Regions from separate parts of the Desertihabitans brevis genome, predicted to be linked through region 2. Evidence: riboswitches for the same ligand, from Rfam matches in the RefSeq annotation. Region 2 holds a riboswitch; the other holds the start of a gene.
The links. A riboswitch is a leader RNA that binds a small molecule or an ion and turns the genes downstream of it on or off. The one in region 2 is predicted to bind FMN.
Positions count from the first base shown of each region.

Region 1: linked by a shared signal. The riboswitch ahead of ribD (bifunctional diaminohydroxyphosphoribosylaminopyrimidine deaminase/5-amino-6-(5-phosphoribosylamino)uracil reductase RibD) and the one ahead of DT076_RS16310 (ABC transporter permease) in region 2 are both predicted to bind FMN.

Region 1 covers NZ_QOUI01000012.1:86,851-97,413, forward strand. The annotation lists gene DT076_RS17025 (MFS transporter) at 1-731, shown strand, start outside; gene DT076_RS17030 (DUF305 domain-containing protein) at 761-1,384, opposite strand; gene ribH (6,7-dimethyl-8-ribityllumazine synthase) at 1,528-2,022, opposite strand; gene ribB (3,4-dihydroxy-2-butanone-4-phosphate synthase) at 2,019-3,269, opposite strand; gene DT076_RS17045 (riboflavin synthase) at 3,266-3,886, opposite strand; gene ribD (bifunctional diaminohydroxyphosphoribosylaminopyrimidine deaminase/5-amino-6-(5-phosphoribosylamino)uracil reductase RibD) at 3,889-4,887, opposite strand; FMN riboswitch at 5,071-5,201, opposite strand; gene DT076_RS17055 (MarR family winged helix-turn-helix transcriptional regulator) at 5,251-5,700, opposite strand; gene DT076_RS17060 (hypothetical protein) at 5,756-5,965, shown strand; gene DT076_RS17065 (cupin domain-containing protein) at 6,037-6,441, shown strand; gene DT076_RS17070 (MFS transporter) at 6,474-7,763, opposite strand; gene DT076_RS17075 (lipase maturation factor family protein) at 7,826-9,238, shown strand; gene dgoD (galactonate dehydratase) at 9,257-10,399, opposite strand; gene DT076_RS17085 (carbohydrate ABC transporter permease) at 10,410-10,563, opposite strand, start outside.
Region 2 covers NZ_QOUI01000011.1:117,338-127,900, forward strand. The annotation lists gene DT076_RS16265 (hypothetical protein) at 1-3,032, shown strand, start outside; gene DT076_RS16270 (substrate-binding domain-containing protein) at 3,016-4,119, shown strand; gene upp (uracil phosphoribosyltransferase) at 4,127-4,768, opposite strand; gene DT076_RS16280 (tRNA adenosine deaminase-associated protein) at 4,957-5,592, shown strand; gene DT076_RS16285 (nucleoside deaminase) at 5,640-6,071, shown strand; tRNA gene DT076_RS16290 (tRNA-Ser) at 6,119-6,206, shown strand; gene DT076_RS16295 (hypothetical protein) at 6,228-6,581, opposite strand; gene DT076_RS16300 (putative immunity protein) at 6,613-7,158, opposite strand; gene DT076_RS19685 (DUF7544 domain-containing protein) at 7,247-8,791, shown strand; FMN riboswitch at 8,867-9,004, shown strand; gene DT076_RS16310 (ABC transporter permease) at 9,099-9,893, shown strand; gene DT076_RS16315 (ABC transporter substrate-binding protein) at 9,893-10,563, shown strand, end outside.

The DNA.
Region 1 (10,563 bases), on a different contig from region 2:
CGCTGTGGCGCGGGTGGACCGGGGTGCTGTGGGCGACCGCCGCGCTGGCCGTCGTGGTGGCGCTGGTGGTGCTGCTGCGCGAACCCGCCGCCACCGGTGCGCGGGAGGCGTCCCCGGGCTACCGCAAGGCCTTCGGTCGGCTGCGCGGCCGGCCGGAGCTGCTCGCGCTGGTCGCGGTCGCCGGGCTGCGGACCGCGTCCTTCATGGGCTACCTGTCCTTCCTGGCCGCCAGCTACCACGACCGCTTCGGGACCGACGCCGGCACCTTCACCCTGATCTGGACGCTCAGCGGCGCCTCCTTCTTCACCGGCAACCTCCTCGCCGGACGGGGGGCGCGGGGCTGGGTCGCCGCGGGCCGGGCGCGGCGGGTCCTGGCCCTCGGGCTGGGCGGTGCGCTGGTGGCGGTGCTGCTCGTCTTCTCGGTCGGGTCGCTGCCCCTGGCACTGGCCGCGACGGTGCTGATGGGGCTCAGCCACGCGGTGGTGGCGGCCATGGTCACCACCGTGGTCGCCCGCGACGCCGGTGACCTCACCGCCACCGCGTTCAGCCTCACCGCGGCGGCGATGAGCGCCGGCGTCTTCCTCGGCGGCCTGGTCGGCGGGATCGGCCTCGGTCTGGCCGGCGACCTCGGGCTCTCCGCGGCGCTGGCCATCCCCACCGTGGTCGCGGTGGTCCTGGTACCGGTGGCGGGGCGGGCCAGCCGACCGGACGCCGGGCGGTCGCCCCGGTGACGCGGGTGCCCGCTGGGGCGACCCCGACGTCAGGGTGCCGGGCAGTGGCGTAGCGCGGTGCCGGGGAAGTCGGGGACGGCTCGTGCCGCAGCTTCCTCGGGTGTGGTGGCGGTGCCGTTCCGCTCGATGTCCTCGACGAGCCAGTCCATCTCGGCGATCTCGCGCTGCTGGGCCTCGATGATCTGCACCGCGAGCTCGCACACCCGGACGTCGGAGAGGTGTGCGCGCTCCGAGCGGGTGATGGCCAGGGAGTGGTGCGGGATCATCGCCCGCATGAACGCGGTGTCACCGACCGTGGCCTGACTGCGGTCCAGTGCCGCGCCGCCGCCCAGCAGGACCAGGCTCGCGACGACGATCGCGACGTTCGCCTTGGCGTTCTTGTACATGTTCAGCATCCAGCCGAGCATGATCAGCCCCATGGTGCCGCCCATGGTGAGAGCCATGAAGACCCGGCTCTGGCTGAAGCGGATGTGGCTCCACTCCCACGAACCGATGAACATCACGCCGTACATGACGACCATGGCTGTGAGGATCATCGCGGCGAACCGCAGATACATGCCACGCATCTGACGGCCGTGCTGGTCGCCGCGGTGCGGGTCGTCCGAGCCACGCCGGTCGGGGTGCTGTCCGCTGTCGTCGTGCTGGTTCTCCATCGTCACGTCCCTCCTCCTTCGTCGCGAACCGGTCTCAGGTTCGGATCCGGAGCCGCGTGCCTACCCCGTGAGCGACGCGGTCATGCGCGACTCGTGCAGGCGGCCGTCCGGCAGGATGCGGCAGCAGGCTGAGCCCGCGCGCCTCACCCGTCGATCGGCCGGGACGGGGCGAGGGAGGGGACGTCGCGCAGGGCGACCGCGGTCGCGACCGCGGCCTGCGCCGCCTCGAAGCCCTTGTCCTCGGCCGCGCCCTCGAGACCGGCCCGGTCGAGCGCCTGCTGCTCGTCGTCGCAGGTGAGGACCCCGAAACCGACCGGGACCCCCGTGCGCACGGCCACCTCGGTGAGTCCGGTGGTGACGGCCTGGCAGACGTAGTCGAAGTGCGGGGTGCCGCCGCGGATGACGACGCCGAGGGCGACGACGGCGTCGTGGTGCGGGGCGAGGCGTGCTGCGGCCACCGTCAGCTCGACGCTGCCGGGGACCTCGACGAAGCGGACGTCGCGGACCCCGGCGCCGGCCAGCCCGCGCCGCGCGCCGTCGACCAGCCCGTCCATGACGGTGCGGTGCCAGGAGGCGGCGACGAGCGCGACCGAGAGCCCGCTGCCGTCCACGTGGAGGGAGGGTGCGCCGTCCTTCATCGTGCGCCCCCGCTCGTCGCCGCGCCGTCCAGCCCTTCGAGGGCTCCGAGCCGGTGTCCCAGGCGGTCGCGCTTGGTGCGCAGGTAGCCGGCGTTGGCCGGGGTGGGCGGGGTGAGCAGCGGCTCGGTGGAGCCGACCTCGACGCCGTGGCGGCGCAGCCCGTCGGCCTTGCGGGTGTTGTTGGTCAGCAGCCGCACCGCACCGACCCCGAGGTCGGTGAGGATCGCGGCGCCGGCGCCGTACTCACGGTCGTCCACGGGCAGGCCGAGGGCGGTCTGCGCCTCGACGGTGTCCGCGCCCCGGTCCTGCACGGCGTAGGCCCGCAGCTTGTCCAGCAGCCCGACCCCGCGCCCCTCGTGGCCGCGGAGGTAGACCACGGCGCCACCGTCCGCCGCGACGCGGGCGAGCGCGGCCGACAGCTGGGCGCCGCAGTCGCAGCGCTGCGAGCCCAGGACGTCACCGGTCAGGCACTCCGAGTGCAGCCGGACGAGCGGACGCCCGGTCAGACCGGCGGGGCTGACCAGGGCCAGGTGGTCGGAGCCGGTGAGGAGGTCGCGGTAGCCGACGGCGGTGAAGGTGCCGTGCTCGGTGGGGATGGTGGTCTCGGTGACCCGGCGCACCCGGTCGTGCACCGCCCGCCACCGCACCAGCTCCTCGATCGAGAGCAGCGGCAGGTCGTGCTCGGCGGCCAGCCGGACCAGACCGGGGGAGCGCATCATCGTCCCGTCGTCCTCCACCAGCTCGGCGATCGCCGCCACCGGCTGCAGACCGGCGAGCCGGCACAGGTCGACGGCGGCCTCGGTGTGCCCGGGCCGTTCCAGCACCCCGCCGGGACGGGCCCGCAGTGGCACGACGTGCCCGGGGCGGATGAGGTCGTCGGCCGTGGTGGCGGGATCGGCGAGGGTGCGGACGGTGCGGGCGCGGTCGGCGGCGCTGATTCCGGTGCCGACCCCGGTGCGGGCGTCGACGGTCACGGTGTAGGCGGTGCGCAGCGGGTCGCCGCTGTCGGTGACCATCAGCGGCAGCTGCAGCGCGTCGGCCCGTTCCTCCGACATCGGAGCACAGAGGTAGCCCGAGGAGTGGCGGATCGTCCAGGCCATCCAGCCGGCGTCCACGGTGTCGGCGGCCAGCACCACATCACCCTCGTCCTCGCGGTCGGCCGGGTCGGTGACCAGCACCGGACGGCCGGCCCGCAGCGCGGCCAGGGCCTCCTCGACGGTCCACCGCCGAGGTGCCGGGGCGCTCACCGGAGGCCTCCGGTCGTCGCCGCTGCCCCGCCGGTCTCGAGGAGCCGCTCGACGTACTTGGCGAGGACGTCGACCTCGAGGTTGACGGGGTCGCCGGCCTGCTTGGTGCCGAGCGTGGTCAGGGCCAGGGTGGTGGGGATCAGCGAGACCTCGAAGACGTCGGCGCCGACCGCCGAGACCGTCAGCGACACGCCGTCGACGGTGATGGAGCCCTTCTCGACCACGTAGCGCGCGAGGGCGGCGGGTAGCCCGATCCGGACGACCTCCCACCTCGGGTGCGGGGTCCGGGCGAGGATCGCCGCGGCGCCGTCGACGTGGCCCTGCACGATGTGGCCGCCGAACCGGTCGCTGGCGGCCATCGCGCGCTCGAGGTTGACCCGGTGCCCGACCGCCAGCGCGCCCAGGCTGCTGCGCCGCAGCGTCTCGGCCATCACGTCGAAGGTGATGACGTCGCCCTCCCGCGCGGTGACGGTGAGGCAGACGCCGTTGACGGCGACCGAGGCGCCGTGCACGGCGTCGGCCGCGGCCTTCGGGCCACGCACGGCCAGGACGGCCGAGTCTCCCTGCCGGCGCAGGTCCACGACCTCGCCCAGCTCTTCCACGATCCCGGTGAACACGATCACGAACCTCTTCCGTCGGTGGGGGTGGCCCGGACCCGCAGGTCGGGGCCGAGGGTGGTGACCTCGTCCAGACGCAGCCGCAGCGCCTGGCCGAGGGTGGTGGTGCCGAGGTCGGCGACGGCCGGTGGGCCGCCGCCGAGGAGGGTGGGGGCCAGGTAGGCCACCACCTCGTCGACCAGGCGGTCGGCCAGGAAGGTGGCGGCCAGGGTGGGGCCGCCCTCGAGCCAGACCCGGCGGATGCCGCGGTCGAACAGCTGGCGCAGGACCGTCGACGGGTCCCGGCTCCGGGCGTGCCAGGTCTCGGCCGCCCCGTCGAGGACCCGGGAGCGGGGCGGCAGGTCCCGCTCTCCCATGACGACCCGGAGCGGTTGCCGGTCGACCGGCGTACCGTCGGGGCCGCGCACCGTCAGCCGCGGGTCGTCGGCCAGCACGGTGCCGGTGCCGACCAGGACGGCTCCCGCCTCGGCGCGGAGCCGGTGCACGTCCGCGCGGGCCGCGGGCCCGGTGATCCACCGGCTGCTCCCGTCCGCCGCCGCCGACCGGCCGTCGAGGGTGGCAGCGAACTTCCACACCACCCGGGGCCGCCCGGCGGCGACGGCGAAGGACCAGGACCGGTTGAGCGCGGCCGCCTCGTCGGCCAGCGGGCCCGCCTCGACCGCGACCCCGGCCGCCCGCAACCGGGCGGTACCGCCGGCCGCCATCGGGTTCGGGTCGGATTGGGCGTAGACGACCTGCGCCACGCCGGCGTCGACCAGCGCCACCGAGCAGGGCCCGGTCCTCCCGGTGTGGTCGCAGGGCTCGAGCGTCACCACGGCGGTGCCGCCACGGGCGGCGGATCCGGCCTCGGCGAGCGCCACCACCTCCGCGTGCGGGCTGCCGGCGCCGCGGTGGTACCCACGGCCGACCACCTGCCCGGCGGCATCGGCGATGACGGCACCCACGCGCGGGTTGGGGTCGGCGACCGGCCCGAGCCGTGCCAGCTCCAGGGCGGAGCGCATCAACGCCCGGACGGCGGTCTGGTCGATCAACTCTCATCCCCTCGTGCTCGGTCCAGCTGGACGAGCTCCGGGGACGAGCCGGACCACGACGTCACCGCACGGCACGACGTGGACCAGCAGCGGGCCGACCAGCCTCCACCGGGGCCCGCCCGAGCGGGACCACGGCGGTCTGGTCCGACCTGCCTACGTGCTGCCTCCCATCCGGACTTTCACCGTCGGTCCTGGAGTTCCACCAGGTCAACCGTCTGCTGGCTGCAGACGGGTCGCGGACTGTCACCGCCGGTTCGGACTTGCACCGACCCCGGAGCACGTGCGGCCCAGTGTGCCACGGCGTCGGCGACCTCGCGCACCGTGCCCGGCAGGTCAGTCCGGGACGGTGCGGGAGCGGTCGATGAGGTCGTCGAGGACCGCCCGCAGCCGGGCGAGCTCGTCCTCGCCCAGGCCCAGGCGGTCCATCATGGTCACCGGGATCGACTCGGCGGAGCGGCGCAGCTCGCGACCCTGGTCGGTCAGCTCGATGCTCAGCGTCCGCTCGTCGGCGGGATCGCGGCGGCGGGTGACGTAGCCCAGCGACTCCAGCTTCTTCACCATCGGGCTGACGGTCGCCGGGTCCTGGTGGACCAGCTCGGCCAGCCGGTGCAGCGGCAGCCGGCCGTGCTGCCACAGCGCGAGCATCAGCAGGTACAGCGGGTGGGTGAGCCCCAACGGCTCGAGCAGCGGGCGGTACAGCGCGACGACCCGGCGGGAGGCCGCGACGAGCCCGAAGCACACCTGCACCTCGAGGTCGAGCAGGTCCGGACGCTGTGCCGTCATCGTCTATCCTTTCTAAGGACCCTCATCATTGGCGTCCTCAGCATAGGAGATGCTCATGCCCAAACCCCCTCCCGACCCGCGGCGCAACGACGGCTTCTCGTGGTTCTACCGCTTCGACCACCACGTCACCTACGCCCTGCTGCACGTGATGGGCCCGCCCGACCTCGACGAGGCCCGCGACCCGCGCACGCAGATGAAGAAGGAGTACGAACGGCGCAAGGCGCTGCACGAAGCACGCAAGCACGCGGCCCGCGCGAAGCGCTGACCCGGCTCGGCCACGCGGCCCCGAGCCGTGGGGCTGCGCGTCGGGCAGGCGCCAGGCGTATCGTCGCGGTCATGACCGAGAGCGAGGGCCCGGTCGTCCGGGCGACCGTCCGCCACCTGGACGAGGCGCACGAGGAGGTCTGGTCCGACGACCGCGGGCGCATCTCTTTCCGGACCGGCATCGGTGACGGGACGCCCCAGACCGCCGACCTGTGCTCGGGTGTCGCCCACCTCGACCCGGGTGGCTGGTTGGCTCCGCACCGCCACGTCGCGCCCGAGGTCTACCAGGTGCTGCTCGGGTCGGGCACCGTCACCCTCGACGGGGCGGAGCACGACGTCGTCGCCGGGTCGGCGGTCTACATCCCGTCCAACCACGAGCACGGCATCCGCAACACCGGGGACGGCCCCCTGGAGTTCGTCTACGTCTACCAGGCCGACGCGATCGACGACATCGAGTACGTCTGGTCGTCGCGCTGAGGCCGTCGACCGCCGCCCCTACCCGCGAACCGCTACCGGGAGCGGTGCTGCACCCGGTAGCGCACGAAGGCCGGCGCCGCCAGCGCGCAGACCACCATCCCGAGCACCACGAGCACGCCGCCACCAGTGGTCGCGGCCGCCGCGCCGACCATCGCGGCCGCGCCGCCGTGGGCCACGTCGGCCACCCGCGGGCCGCCGACCACCACGACCGTGAACACGCCCTGCAGCCGTCCCCGCAGGCTGTCCTCGGCGGCGGTCTGCAGGATCGCGCCGCGGATCGCGGAGGAGGCGACGTCGGCCGCCCCGGCCACGGCCAGGAAGGCCAGCCCGACGACCAGCACCACCGGCGCGGATCCGTCGGCCAGGAAGACGCAGAGCCCGAACCCGACGATGCCGAGCCCCCACACCGTGATGCACCACAGCACCGCCCGGCCCTGCCGCTCCACCCGGGACAGCCAGCCGGAGAAGATGCCGCCCAGCACCGCCCCGGCCGGGATGGCGGCGAAGAGCAGGGCGAACTCCAGCCCGCCCTCCTCGGGCCCGCCGAAGCCCAGGTGGGCGATCTCGGGGAACAGCGCCCGCGGCATCCCGAACACCATCGCCACGATGTCGACCACGAACGACATCAGCAGCACCGGACGTCCGCGTAGGTAGGTGAAACCCTCCACCACCGAGCGCAGCCCGGGCGCGCGCGCCAGCACCGAGCCGGCGGCCTCCACCACCACCGGCATGGCCGGCAGCCGCACCACCGCCACCAGCGTGGCGAGCAGCGTCAGGGTGTCCACCAGGTACAGCCAGGCGTAGCCCAGCAGCGGGATCAGCGCGCCACCGACCAGCGGGCCGGCGATCGCCCCGGCCTGGAAGACGGTGGTCGACAGCGCGTTCGCCGCCGGCAGCTGCCCGGCCGGCAGCAGCCGCGGCAGGATCGCCGAGCGGGTGGGGGAGTTCACGGCGAAGAACGCCTGCTGGATCGCGAACAGCCACAGCAGCAGCCAGACGTCCTGCAGCCCGAGCGCGGCCTGCACCCAGAACAGCGCGCTGGTGACGATCAGCCCCACCGTGGTCACCAGCAGCACCCGGCGCCGGTCGAAGTGGTCGGCCAGCGCGCCGCCGTAGAGCCCGAACACCACCAGCGGCACCAGCCCGAACACGCCGGTCAGCCCGACGTAGAGGGAGGAGCCGGTGATGGCGTAGATCTGCGCCGGCACCGCCACCACGGTGAGCTGGGCCCCGATGACGGTGATGATCTGAGCCGTCCACAGCCGGCGGAAGTGCGGGTTCGCCAGAGGGCGGGTGTCTGCCAGCAGGTCCCGCAACGCCATGGGGCCGAACACTAGCCAGGTCCCCGGCGTACCGATCGGTGGGCGCGTCGTAGCGTGGGACGGTGCTCGACTGGTTCGTCGCCGAGGAGTACTGGCTGGGACGTCAGGTGTTCCAGCGCGCCCTGGCCGCGCTCTACCTGGTGGCCTTCCTGGTCGCCCGCAACCAGTTCCGCCCGCTGCTCGGCAGCGACGGGCTGCTGCCGATCCCGGCCTTCCTGCGCCGGGTGCCGTTCCGGCGAGCACCCAGCCTCTTCCACTGGCGCTACTCCGACGGGCTGTTCGAGGCCGTCTGCTGGGTCGGGGCGGGGCTGGCGGCGCTGACCCTGGTCGGGGTGACCGAGCGGCTGCCGCTGCCGGCCACGATGCTGGTCTGGCTGGCGATGTGGGCGCTCTACCTGTCGGTCGTCAACGTCGGCCAGCGCTGGTACTCCTTCGGCTGGGAGTCGCTGCTGCTGGAGGTGGGGTTCCTCGCGGTCTTCCTCGGCGACGCCGCCACCGCCCCGCCGCTGCTGGTGCTGCTGGCGCTGCGCTGGGTGCTGTTCCGCCTCGAGCTCGGCGCCGGGCTCATCAAGCTCCGCGGCGACCGCTGCTGGCGCGACCTCACCTGCCTGGACTACCACCACGAGACCCAGCCGATGCCCGGGCCGTTCAGCTGGCACTTCCACCGGCTGCCCCGCCCGCTGCACCGCGTCGAGGTGGCGGCCAACCACGTCACCCAGCTGGTGGTGCCGTTCGGGCTGTTCCTGCCCCAGCCGGTGTCGGGTGTGTGTGCCGGGATCATGGTGGTCACCCAGCTCTGGCTGGTGGTCAGCGGCAACTTCAGCTGGCTCAACTGGCTGGCGGTGGCGCTCGGGCTGTCCGTGCTGCCCGACGCCTTCTGGGAGTGGGCGACCCCGCTCACCGCACCCGCGGCCGGGGCGCTGCCGCTGTGGTGGGTGGTGCTGGTGGTCGCGGTGACGCTGCTGGTGGTGGCACTCAGCGTGCGGCCGGCGCTCAACCTGGTCTCACCCGGGCAGCGGATGAACGCCTCCTTCGACCCGCTGCACCTGGTCAACACCTACGGCGCGTTCGGCTCGGTGACCAAGGAGCGCTACGAGATCGTGCTGGCCGGACGCGCCGGACCGGATGGGCCGTGGCGGGAGTACGAGTTCAAGGGCAAACCCGGGGACCCGCGACGGCGTCCACCCCAGCTGGCGCCCTACCACCTGCGGCTGGACTGGCTGATGTGGTTCGCCGCGCTCTCGCCGTCCTACGCCTCGCCGTGGTTCGACCGGCTGGTGCAGCGGCTGCTGGCCGGCGACCGCGCGGTGCTGCGGCTGCTGCGGGACGACCCGTTCCCCGACGAGCCGCCGACCGAGATCCGCGCCCTGCTGTACCGCTACCGCTTCACCACCCGGGCCGAGCGGCGCGAGACCGGCGACTGGTGGCACCGCGAGCCGGTCGGCGACTTCGCCCGACCCGTCCGCCGCCGCTGACACCGGTCGGACGAGCGCTCACCACTCCGCGTAGGAGCCGTCGGGCTGGGCCCACACCGGGGAGTTGCCGCCGGCGGGGGAGAGCGCGCAGCGGCGCACCTCGTCCTCGTCCACCTCGACGCCGAGCCCGGGACCGGTCGGTGGCAGCAGGTAGCCGTCGGCGAAGACGAAGGGCCAGCCGACCAGCAGCCGCGACCACGGGTGCTCCCCGGGCCGGTGCACCTCCATCGGGCACTCCTGCACGAGCACGTTGTCCACCGCCAGGTCGACCTGCAGGCAGGCCGCCAGCGCGAGCGGACCGGTGGCGCAGTGCGGGGCCAGCCGGACGCCGTGGAGGTCGGCGAGCGCGGCGATCCGCACCACCTCGCTGATCCCGTGGGCGTGCGACAGGTCCGGCTGCAGCACCGCGATGCCGGAGCCGACCACGTCGGAGACCTCCCAGCGGTCGTAGAGCCGCTCCCCGGTGGCGATCGGCACCGAGGTCGAGGCGCACAGCGGACCGAGGTCGCGCTGCAGCTCCGGCGGCAGCGGTTCCTCCACGAACAGCGGGTCGATCCCCTCCAGCCGGGCCAGCAGCCGGCGGGAGGCGGCGGGGGAGAACCGGCCGTGCAGGTCGAGCGCGAGGTCGACGTCCCGCCCGATCGCGGCGCGCAGCGCGGCCCAGTGCTCCACCAGCTGGTCCAGCACCGAGGGGACGTCCAGGTAGCCCAGCACGAGCTCCGGCGCGGTCTTCACCGCGGTGTAGCCGGCGGCGACCAGCTCGCGGGCCCGCTCCACCATGCCGTCGGTGGTGGACCCGGACGCCGAGGTGTAGACGCGTACCCGGTCGCGGGCCGGGCCGCCGAGCAGCTCGTGCACCGGCGCCCCGAGGGCCTTGCCCTTGAGGTCCCACAGCGCCTGGTCCAACCCGGCCACCGCCGAGCCGAGGACCGGCCCGCCGCGGTAGAAGCCGCCCTTGCGCAGCCGCTGGTGGTGCCACTCGATCCGGCGCGGGTCGTGCCCGACGAGCAGCTCGGCGAGCTCGTCCACCGCGGCCGCGACCGCGCCGGTCCGGCTCTCCAGGGTGGCCTCGCCCCAGCCGGTGTGCGGGCCGTCGGTGCCGATCCGCACCAGGCACAGCCGTGCGGAGATCCGGAACGCCTCGACGCTGGTGATCCTCATCTGCAGCTCCTCAACCCTTCAGCGCACCGGCGTTGCCCGCAGCGCGCAGGAACTGGCGCTGGAAGAGCAGGAACAGCACCACCGGCACCAGCACCGAGATGAACAGCGCGGCCAGGAACTGCGCGTAGTCGATCGACCCCTCCAGCCGCGGCAGGACGACCGAG
Region 2 (10,563 bases):
TCGACTGGCGCCCCTTCGAGACGACGGTCGAGCTGCCCGCGACGACCGCGCGGCTCTCGGTCGAGCCGATGCTCGACCGGTCGGCCGGCTCGATCTCCTTCGCCGACCTGACGCTCGGTCCGGCCGACGGCCGTCCGCGCCTGGAGGCCGGGGTGACCGGGGCCGGGGTGACCGAGCTGCGCTGGAGCTTCGGTGAGGAAGCCGGGGAGCAGGTCGTCGGCTACCGGGTGCACCGGGCGGAGGGCACCCAGGCGCCCGAGCCGACCGAGGCCACCGTGCTGCGTCCCGCCGCCGCCCAGACCACCGCCGACGACACCGTCCGCCCCGGCGCGACCTACACCTACCTGGTGACCGCGCGCGACGCCGCCGGCGCGACCGTGGCCTCGACCCGTCCGGTCACCGTCACCGCACCAGCCTCGTTCACCTCCCAGCAGCAGATCGCCACCCTGGCCGCCATCGACACCGGCGGCACCGCCCACGTCGCCTGGTCGCTGCCGGCCGGCACCCCGACCGCCGGTCTGGTGCTCGTGCACGGCGGACGGAGCGAGCCGCTGTCCGGCGACTCCGGCACCGTCGACGTCCCGGCAGCGCCCGGCGACGCGTTGCGGCTGGAGCGCGACGGTGAGCTGCTGGCCACGGCCTCGGTGGGACGCGACGAGCACCCGCGGGCCGTCGTCGACGAGGCCGCGCTGCAGGAGCTGCGGAACCACCTCCGGGCCGGTGAGCCGACGGTCACCGGTGCCTGGGAGGCGCTGCTCGGCCGGCTCGGCGGCGACGGGTCGGCCTACCCGACCAACGGCAGCGCCGGGCTGTACCGCGCCCGCGACGCCGCCTTCGCCTTCGCGGTCACCGGCGACGAGGCCTGGGCGCAGGACGCCTACCGCTCGGCGATGGCCGCCGAGGGCTTCATCGTCGACCGCGACACCAACCTCGGGCTCGAGCTGGGCCGGGCCGCGCTGCTGCTCGCCCCGGTCTACGACTGGTCCTACGCCGGGCTGCAGGAGGAGCAGCGCGCCGGGCTGCGCGACCTGGTGCGGCGCACCGCCGACCTGTTCTCGACCTACCACCACGACACCCTCGACGGCGCCGACAAGGCCAGCAACTGGGTCGGCGTGGCGCGGACCACCGAGCTGGCGATGCTGCTGGCCGCCCGCGGCGACGGCGACCTCGGGATGTACGACGAGCGGATCGGCTACCTCGTCGACCAGGTCGCCCAGCACCTCGACGCCGGCTACGGCGACAGCGGCCACACCCAGGAGGGCTGGGACTACCTGCACTACACCGGGCTGTACATGCTGCCCTCGGCCTACCTCGCCCAGGACGCCGGCATCGAGGTGCTGGACGCCCACCTCACCCGGCCGCAGTGGTGGAACCTGGCGCTGCACGTCGCCTCCAGCCGCCCCGACGGCGACGTCGCCCAGTTCGGGGTGGCCGGCCCCTCGGGGCAGGTCGACGGGCTGTTCCCGCTGCTGTTCCCGATCACCCCGGACGGGGCGCTGCCGGGCCTGAAGCACCTCTACGACGAGGTTCAGGGTGTCGACTCGCAGCGGCGTTCCTTCGATGGCGTGCACTCGTTGTGGGCCGCGCTCTACTACCCGACCACCGCGAGCGGCGACCCCGACGACGTCACCCTGCCCGAGGCCCGCCGGGCGCTGCTCGACGACGAGCCCGGCTTCTACGCCTTCCGCAACCGGCTGGCCGACGCCGACGACACGCTGGTGGTCACCTCCAACCGCAACTCCCGGCACAAGGGCTGGTCGGCCGCCGAGACCTTCTCGCTGTCCTGGATGAGCCACGGCACCACCTGGGCCGGTCAGGGCGGCAAGTCCTGGACGTCGCCCCAGCTGTGGAGCAAGCCGCTGGTGGACGGCCAGCTGGAGGCCTACGCCAACCAGTACGAGACCGTCCGCGGTGAGGGTCGGACGGTGGTGTCGCGCGCGTTCGAGGGGCAGGGCGGCGGCTACCTCGAGCTGGACGGCTCGGCCAACTTCGGCGTGCAGCGCGCGTTGCGCAAGCAGGTGGTCGACCTCGCCGAGGGGGACGCCTCCGACGCCGTCGTCGCGATCCACGACAGCTTCGCCGACGACACCGAGCACCGCTGGGACTGGCAGCTGCGCCCGGAGACGGGCGTCACCATCGACGTGCCCGACGCCGCGGCCGACGGCCACCCGTCCTTCACCCTGACCGACGCCGCGGGCACCGTGCTCAGCGGCTTCGTCCTCGGCGAGGGTGTCGAGGTGACCGCGCAGGACGGCACGCTGCGCCTGTCGCGCTCCGGGCGCACCGCCGACTTCCGGGTCGTGCTGGCGACCTCGACCGAGGGTCCGCTGCGGTCCCGCCCCGGGCCCGACGGCACCCTCGTCGTCGACGGCCGGGTGGTCGACCTCGACCGCCTCGACACCGCGGCGCCGTTCCCCGACGAGGTACCGGCCGACGGGGCCTCGAGCGCGCCGGGCCGCGGAGTGCTCTCCACCGACGAGGGCCACGACACCGGCCTGCGCGACGGCTTCTTCTCCCTGACGGCCGACCTGTGGTGGGGCGAGAACGCCAGCCTGGTGCGGCTGTACGAGAACGGCGAGCCGCTGGCGGTCCGCCGGCTGACGCCGAGCACCCCGCAGGCGCAGCGGGTGGTGGTCGAGGTCGCCGGCAGGCCGGACGGCCGCTACACCTACACCGGTGAGCTGGTGAACTCCCGCGGTTCCACCCCGTTGGCCCCGGTCACCGTGGAGGTCAGCGACGCCGCCCCCGGCCGGCCGGTGCTCAGCCACGACGACTTCGACGGCGACGGGAGCTTCCGGCTGACCGCCGACCTGTGGTGGGGGACCAACGCCACCTCCTACCGCTTCCTCGAGGACGGCGTCGAGATCGGCAGCGGGACGCTGGCCGCGGACACCCCGCACGCGCAGCGGGCCAGCGTGGCTGTCGAGGACGCCGAGCCCGGACACCACCGCTACGTGGTCGAGCTGGCCAACCACGCCGGCACGACGCGCAGCGAGCTGCTGGAGGTGGAGGTCCGTGGGCCGAGGCGTTGACGGCCCGCGGGCGCTCGCCGAGGATCGCGCGGTGATCCCGCACGAGCGCCACTCCCTGATCCTGCGGCAGATCGAGCTGCACGGGATGGTCATCACCGCCGAGTTCGCCCACCGCCACGGGGTCTCCGGGATGACCGTGCGGCGGGACCTGGTGGCGCTGGAGGAGAAGGGCCTGCTGGAGCGGGTGCACGGGGGAGCGGTGGCGCCGGCGCCGCACCACCCCACCGCGCGGCGCCGCGGCCCGCTGGCGACCATCGGCATGGTGGTGCCGTCGGCGGACTACTACTACCCCGCGGTGATCCGGGGCGCCCGGGCGGCCGCCGGCCAGCTCGGCATCCGGCTGGTGCTCGGGGTGTCCGGCTACTCCGTGGACCTGGAGACCGAGCAGGTCGGACGGCTGGTGGCCGGCGGGGTGGACGGGCTGCTGGTGACGCCGAGCCGCACCTTCGCCGACGACGGCGCGACCTACCGCCTGCTGGCGGGCGCCGGCGTCCCCGCCGTGGTGGTGGAGCGCTCGCTGGAGGGCGTCGACCCCGGCACCGCGATCGGCTCGGTGCGCAGCGACCACGGCCACGGGGCCGAGCTGGCCGTCCGGCACCTGGTCGAGCGCGGCCACACCCGGATCGCGGTCGCCTGGCGGGCCGGGCCGACCGCCGCTCCGGTGCTGGCCGGGGTCCGGCGGGCGATGGGCGCGTTGTGCCCCGGCGGTGAGACGCTCTCGTTCCCGCTGCTGGGCGCCGCCGCGCCGCCGGCCGACCAGCGGCGCCAGCTGGAGGAGCTGCTCGACCAGGTGCGTGCGGCCGACGTCCGGGCCGTGGTGGTGCTGCCCGACCAGGTGGCGATGGCGCTGGTCGACGTCGCCACCGGACGCGGCTGGCGCGTCCCCGACGACCTGGCGCTGGTGGGCTACGACGACGAGTTCGCCGCGCTGTCGCCGGTGCCGCTCACCGCGGTCGCACCGCCGAAGTTCGACGTCGGCCACACGGCGCTGCGCAGCTGCGTCGACCGGCTGCGGACCGGCCGCGGGCCGGCGGCGCTGACCCGGGTCGACCTGCTGCCGACGCTGGCGGTGCGGGAGTCCTCCTGAGCCGGAGTCAGTGGGCCAGGCCGTAGAGCCGGTCGCCGGCGTCACCCAGCCCGGGCACGATGTAGCCCAGCTCGTTGAGCCGCTCGTCCACCGCGGCGACCACCAGCTCGCAGGGGACGCCGAGGTCGGCCAGCACCTCGCGCAGGTGCTCGATGCCCTCGGGCGCGGCGAGCAGGCAGATGGCGGTGATGTGGTCCGCTCCCCGGCGGACCAGGAACTGGATGGTGCCGGCCAGCGAGCCGCCGGTGGCGAGCATCGGGTCGAGGACGTAGCACTGCCGGCCCGAGAGGTCCTCGGGCAGCCGTTCGGCGTAGGTGACCGGCTGCAGGGTCTCCTCGTTGCGCGCCATCCCGACGAAGCCGACCTCGGCGGTCGGCATCAGCCGGGTCATCCCCTCCAGCATCCCGAGCCCGGCCCGCAGGATCGGCACCACCAGCGGCCGGGGATCGGTCAGCGCGGTGCCGATGGTGGGGGCCACCGGCGTCTCGACGCGGTGCTCCTGCACCCGGACGCTGCGGGTCGCCTCGTAGGCCAGCAGCGTCACCAGCTCCTCGGTGAGGCGGCGGAAGGTCGGTGAGCTGGTCTCCCGGTCGCGGAGCATGGTCAGCTTGTGGGCCACCAGCGGGTGGTCGACGACGCAGAGTTCCACGCGGCCAGCCTCCCACGGCGGCGGCGGCGAGCACACCGCGGCGGATGGCCGGGCGGCGAGACCGCGGCCGAATCGGCTGGGTCGGGGAGGGCAGGATCTGACACCATGGGCCGCAGACGTCCGCACCGTGCACACGTCCGGAGGAGGCTCAGGTGAGCGACCAGGCTGACGACATCGACAGCCTCGACCTGTCCGAGCGCTTCCGCGCCTCCGGTGAGGCCCGCGGGCTGGTCGCCGACGACATCGACTTCGGTGACGACGAGGACGAGCCCGAGGGTGACGACCTCGACGAGGAGGACGACGACTACGACGACGAGGACGACGACCTCGAGGACGCCTCGGAGGACGACGTCGACCTCGCCGTCGCGATCTACCGCGAGGACGGCGCCCCCGTCGCGCAGGCCCTCACCTACGAGGTCGCCAACGACCTGGACGAGCTGATCGCCCAGCTGCGCCGGATGCCCGGGGACAGCGGCGCGATCGGGCTGGTCTCGCTGGTGGAGGAGATCTTCGTCATCGTGCGGGTGCGCGGGGCGACGGTGCAGGTGCTGCTGTCCGACGCCACCGCGGCCTACGACTGGCCGATCGCGCGCGACATCGCCGACTTCCTCGGCGAGGAGGACCTGCCCGACCCCGACGAAGAGGACGAGACGGTGCCGCTGGGCGACCTCGACCTGCTCGCCGACCAGGGGATCACCAGCTTCGAGATGACCCGGATCTGCGAGGACGTCGAGGAGTCCAGCGACCAGCTGCTGCTGCAGCTGGCCGACCAGATCCGCTTCGGGCCGCAGGTGCGCAAGGTGGTCGAGGCCAGCTTCAGCTGATGGCCGGGGCGGAGCCGGACCGGGCGCCGCTCGGGTGGCGGCAGCCGATGCTGCTCGCCCTGGCCGAGGCGCGTCGGGTCGGCCGGCACGGGGACGTCCCGATCGGCGCGGTGGTGCTCGGGCCGTCCGGCGACGTGGTCGCCACCGGCGGGAACGAGCGCGAGCTGACCGGTGACCCGACCGCGCACGCCGAGGTGCTCGCGCTGCGGCGGGCGGCGACCGTGGCGGGGGAGTGGCGGTTGTCCGGGCACACCCTGGTGGTCACCCTGGAGCCGTGCGCGATGTGCGCCGGCGCCGTCGTCAACGCCCGGGTGGAGCGGCTCGTCTTCGGCGCCTTCGACCCCAAGGCCGGAGCGGTGGCGTCGCTGTTCGACGTGGTCCGCGACCCGCGGCTCAACCACCGCCCCGAGGTGGTGGCCGGGTTCATGGCCGAGGAGTGCGGCGCGGTGCTGCAGGAGTTCTTCGCCGGTCACCGCTGAGTCGACGGATTGGCCCCCGGGTGTCACCGGGCGGTACCCTCTTCGGCGGTGGCGTGTCTGAGCGGCCTAAAGAGCGCGCCTCGAAAGCGCGTGTGGGTAAAACCACCGCGGGTTCAAATCCCGCCGCCACCGCCAACGGCGCTGAGCTGAGCCTCCTCAGCCCCTGACGAAGCCCGTCCCGGAGTCCTCCGGGGCGGGCTCCGTCGTTCCGGGAGGAGGCAGGTGACGCCCGGCGTGGAGACCCTCGAGGACGTCCCGGGCGACGTCGACGCACTCGCCCTCCGGCCGCGACAACCCGTAGTCGCTCCGCAGCACCTGCCGCAGCGCGCTCCCGAGCGTCTCCGCACCCGCACCGGACGCCGCCGTCTCGAGCACCGGCTCGACCAGGTCGTCGTACTCGTCGGCCGGCCCGCCCGCGCGGATCGACCCGATCGGGTCCCACCGCTGCAGCCCGGCACGGACGATCTGCTGGGCCGGGCCCCGGCCGGGAGGTGTCGCGCTGATCCGCACCACCCCATCGTCCTGCCCGACGGGGCGGTTGTCAGCCGCCGGGAGCCTCCCGGAGCACGCTGTCGAGGGTGCTCACCAACCGGGCGACCCGGTTGCGGCCGGCCGGTGCCGGTGGGTAGCGGCGCAGGACGTCGACGAGGACGGCCGGGGCCCGCTCGCGCCACCGCTCGACCGCACGGTCGGCCGCGGCGGCGTCCTCACCCGCCTCGATCTCGGCCACCCGGGCGGCGTCGGCGGCCGCGCGGAGGATGTGGCCGACCTGGGTGGCGCGGGCCAACGGGTGCAGGTAGGCCGCCGCGGCCGCGTCCCCGGCGGCCTGGGCGGCCAGCCGTGCCACCTCGGTGGCGGCCTCCCGGGCGGCCCGGTGCGCCTCGACGGAGGCGACCCGTTGCAGCCGGGTGCGGGGCGCGCCCTCGACGAAGACCCGCGCCGCCTCCAGCGCCGCGCGGGGTCGTCCGTCGTCGGGGTGCCGGCGCTCGAAGACCGGCAGCAGCTCCTCGGCCGCCGCAGCCGCGAAGCGGACGACCACCCGCAGCTCCTCGACGGTCAGCGGGACCTCGTCCCGGGCGCTCGGCACCGACCGATCGTCCCATCGCGGGCGATCTGGCGCGGATCGGGCGCGCAGGTGCTACCCGGAGGAACCCGCGGCCTGCCATCGTTGCGCCATGAGCTATCCCGCCACTCCCGCGTCATCGATCGCCCCCGCCCGTCCGCACGGCCTGGGGGACGTCCTGGGCACCGCCTGGCGGGCCATGAAGAGCCGGTACGGCGCCCACCTCGGCATCGTCCTGCTGCCGCTCCTGGTGGGTCTGGTCGGCGGGCTCGTCATCACCGTGCTGGTCTTCGCCCTCGGGCTGACCGCCGTGCTGCAGGGCGACCCCGGCGCCGGCGCCAGCGCGGGGGTGGGCGCGGTGGTGCTCGGCGTGGTGGGGACGCTGGTGTTCTACGTCGTCCTGCTCCTGGTGGCGCTGCGGGCGCAGGGGATGGCGGCGGTGCTGGTGCAGCAGACCATCGACGGCCGACGGCCGTCCCTCGGCGACCTCTGGCGCGAGACCCGCGGCTTCTGGGGCCGGGTGATCCCGCTCCTGCTGCTCGCCGTGCTCGCCGCGGTGGCGCTGACGCTGGTGCTCGGGCTGGCGGTCGGCGGGGTCGTCGCCGCGTCGGTGGGGCTGTCGCAGGACACCGGCGGTGGCGCCGCCGGGCTCGGGGTCGGCGTCGCGACCCTGCTCTACCTCGCGGTCGTCGTGGCGGCGGTGTGGGTCTCGGTCAAGCTGCTGCCGGTCTACACCGTGCTCGCGGTCGAGCGCCTGGGCGGCATGACCGCGGTCAAGCGGGCCTGGCGGCTGACCGACCGGAACTTCTGGCGCACCCTCGGCTACACCATCGTCGCCCAGCTGATCCCGCAGGCGGTGATCTACGTCGTCACCTTCGTCGGGCTCGCGATCGGCTTCGGTGTGATGGCCGGGGGGCTGGCGGCCGCCGGGGACAGCCTCAGCTCGGGCAGCCCGGACGCCGCGACCGTGGCGCCGATCATCATCGGCGTCGTCGTGATGTACGCCCTGCCGCTGGTGGCCGCGCTCTTCGTGGCGCCGTTCCTCAACTGCTTCTCCACCGTCTACAGCATGGACCTCGCCCGCCGGAAGGCCACCGAGCTGCCCTCGCCCGCGCCCGGCACCGGCGGCTGGGTGGCGCAGCCCTACCCCGACCTCGCCCAGCAGTGGGGTGGCTACCCCTCCGCCCAGCAGTGGGGTCAGCAGGACCCCTACGGCGGCCAGCAGTCCGGCCAGCAGCAGGCGTACGGCGGCCAGCAGTGGAACCAGCAGCAGGCCTACGGCGCCCAGCAGCCGTGGGGCCAGCAGCAGGATGCCCCAGCCGGTCAGCAGTGGGGCCAGCAGCAGGACCCTCCCGCCGATCGGCAGTGGGGTCAGGACCCGTACCCGTCGCAGCAGCCCGGCCAGCAGCCGCAGTGGGGCCAGCCAGAGGGCGGCCAGCAGTGGGGCCAGCCGGGTGGGCAGCAGTGGGGCCAGCCGGGTCAGCCGGACCCCGGTCAGCAGGGGGGTGCGCAGGGTGGCGGTCAGCCGGGCCAGCAGTGGGGCCCGCAGGACGGCGGCCAGCAGGAGGGCCAGCAGTGGGGCCAGCAGCCCGGCGGCCAGCAGCAGGAGGACCGGGGCCGTGACGACGGCTGGGGCCCGCAGGGACCGACCCGCTGACCCGTCGCCCGACGCCGCTGGACGGTGGTCGGGCACCGCTCCGGAGCCGGGCTAGGATGCAGGTTCGCAAGACACGTACGTGCTCTGGGGTCGGTGCAATTCCGAACCGGCGGTGACAGTCCGCGACCCGTGCAGGCGCTCCGGCGCCGACACGGTTGACCCGGTGGGACTCCGGGACCGACGGTGAGAGTCCGGATGGGAAGCAGCACGTGGCGCGCGAGGACGCTGTGACGTCCCCGCGTGCCCTGCGGTGACGCGCCCGCGTCGCCGTCCCCAGGTCGCGTGCGTCGTGACCGGGAGGACGGCCGTGGCTGAGCGGGAGAACGCACGCACCACCCTGCTGGGTGCCCGACGTCGTGGGTGGCCGGCCGGTGCGCTCTGGCCGCCGCTCGTCCTCGGCGTGGTCCTGGTGCTCCTCTGGTGGGCGGTGACCGCCAGCGGTGCGGTGGGCCGCGTGGTGCTGCCCGAGCCGGTCGACGTCGTCACCACCCTGGTCGAGCTGTTCCAGACCGGTGACCTGCTGCCGGCGATCGGCGCGACCTTCTCCGCGGCCGGGCTGGGCGGCCTGCTCGGTGTCGCGGTCGGGCTGCCGCTGGCCTGGCTGCTGGTGCACGGCCGGTGGGCCGGCGCGGCGCTGGAGCCGTACGTCGCGGCGTCCCAGGCCGTCCCGGCGATCGCGATCGCCCCGCTGCTGGTGCTCTGGGTCGGCTACGGGCTGCCGGCCATCGCGGTGCTCTGCGCGCTGCTCGTCTTCTTCCCGGTGGTCGTCGCCACCACCCTCGGCCTGCGCACCCTCGACCCCGAGGTGGTCGCCGCGGCCCGGGTGGACGGCGCCAGCGGCTGGCGGCTGCTGCGCCACATCGAGGCCCCGCTGGCCCTGCCGGCGATCCTGTCCGGCCTGCGCAACGGCGTCACGCTGGCCGTCACCGGCGCGGTGGTGGGGGAGTTCGTGATGGGCGGCAAGGGCCTCGGCCTGCTGCTGACCGCCCAGCGTGACCGCTCCGACACCGCCGGTCTCTTCGCCACCCTGCTCGTGCTCTGCGCACTCGCCACCGCCGCCTACGCCGTGGTGCGGCTGATCGAACGACGGACGGAGATCTGATGAGGCTGACCCGACGCACCCTGCTCGCCGCGGCCGGTGGGCTGCTCGGCGCCACCGGACTGGCCGCCTGCGGTGCCGACGAGGCGGCGCCGGCGCGACCGACCCCCACCCCCGGCTCCCCGCAGCTGACCCTCGGCTTCAGCTACATCCCCGACATCCAGTTCGCGCCCTTCTACGCCGCGCACGCCCTCGGCTTCTACGCCGAGGCCGGGCTCGACGTGACGCTGCGCCACCACGGCGGGTCGGAGTCGCTGTTCGGTGCCCTGGAGGCGGGCGAGGAGGACCTGCTGGTGGCCAGCGGGGACGAGCTGCTGCAGGCGGTCTCGGCGGGGTCGTCGCTGCTCACGGTGGCGACGGTCTACCAGCAGTACCCGGTGGCGCTGATCGTGCGCGAGGAGTCCGACATCGCCACCCCCGCCGACCTGCGCGGACGCACCATCGGCACCCCCGGGCCCTACGGCGGCAACTGGTTCGCGCTGCTGGCGATCCTGGAGTCGGCCGGGCTGACCACCGACGACCTGACGGTGGAGTACATCGGCTTCACCCAGCAGGCCGCGCTCACCACCGACGCCGTCGAGGGGGTGATGGGCTACCTCAACAACGAGGCGGTCCGGCTGGAGGCGTCCGGCATCCCGGTGCGCACCCTCACCCTGCCCGAGGACGCCGCCCT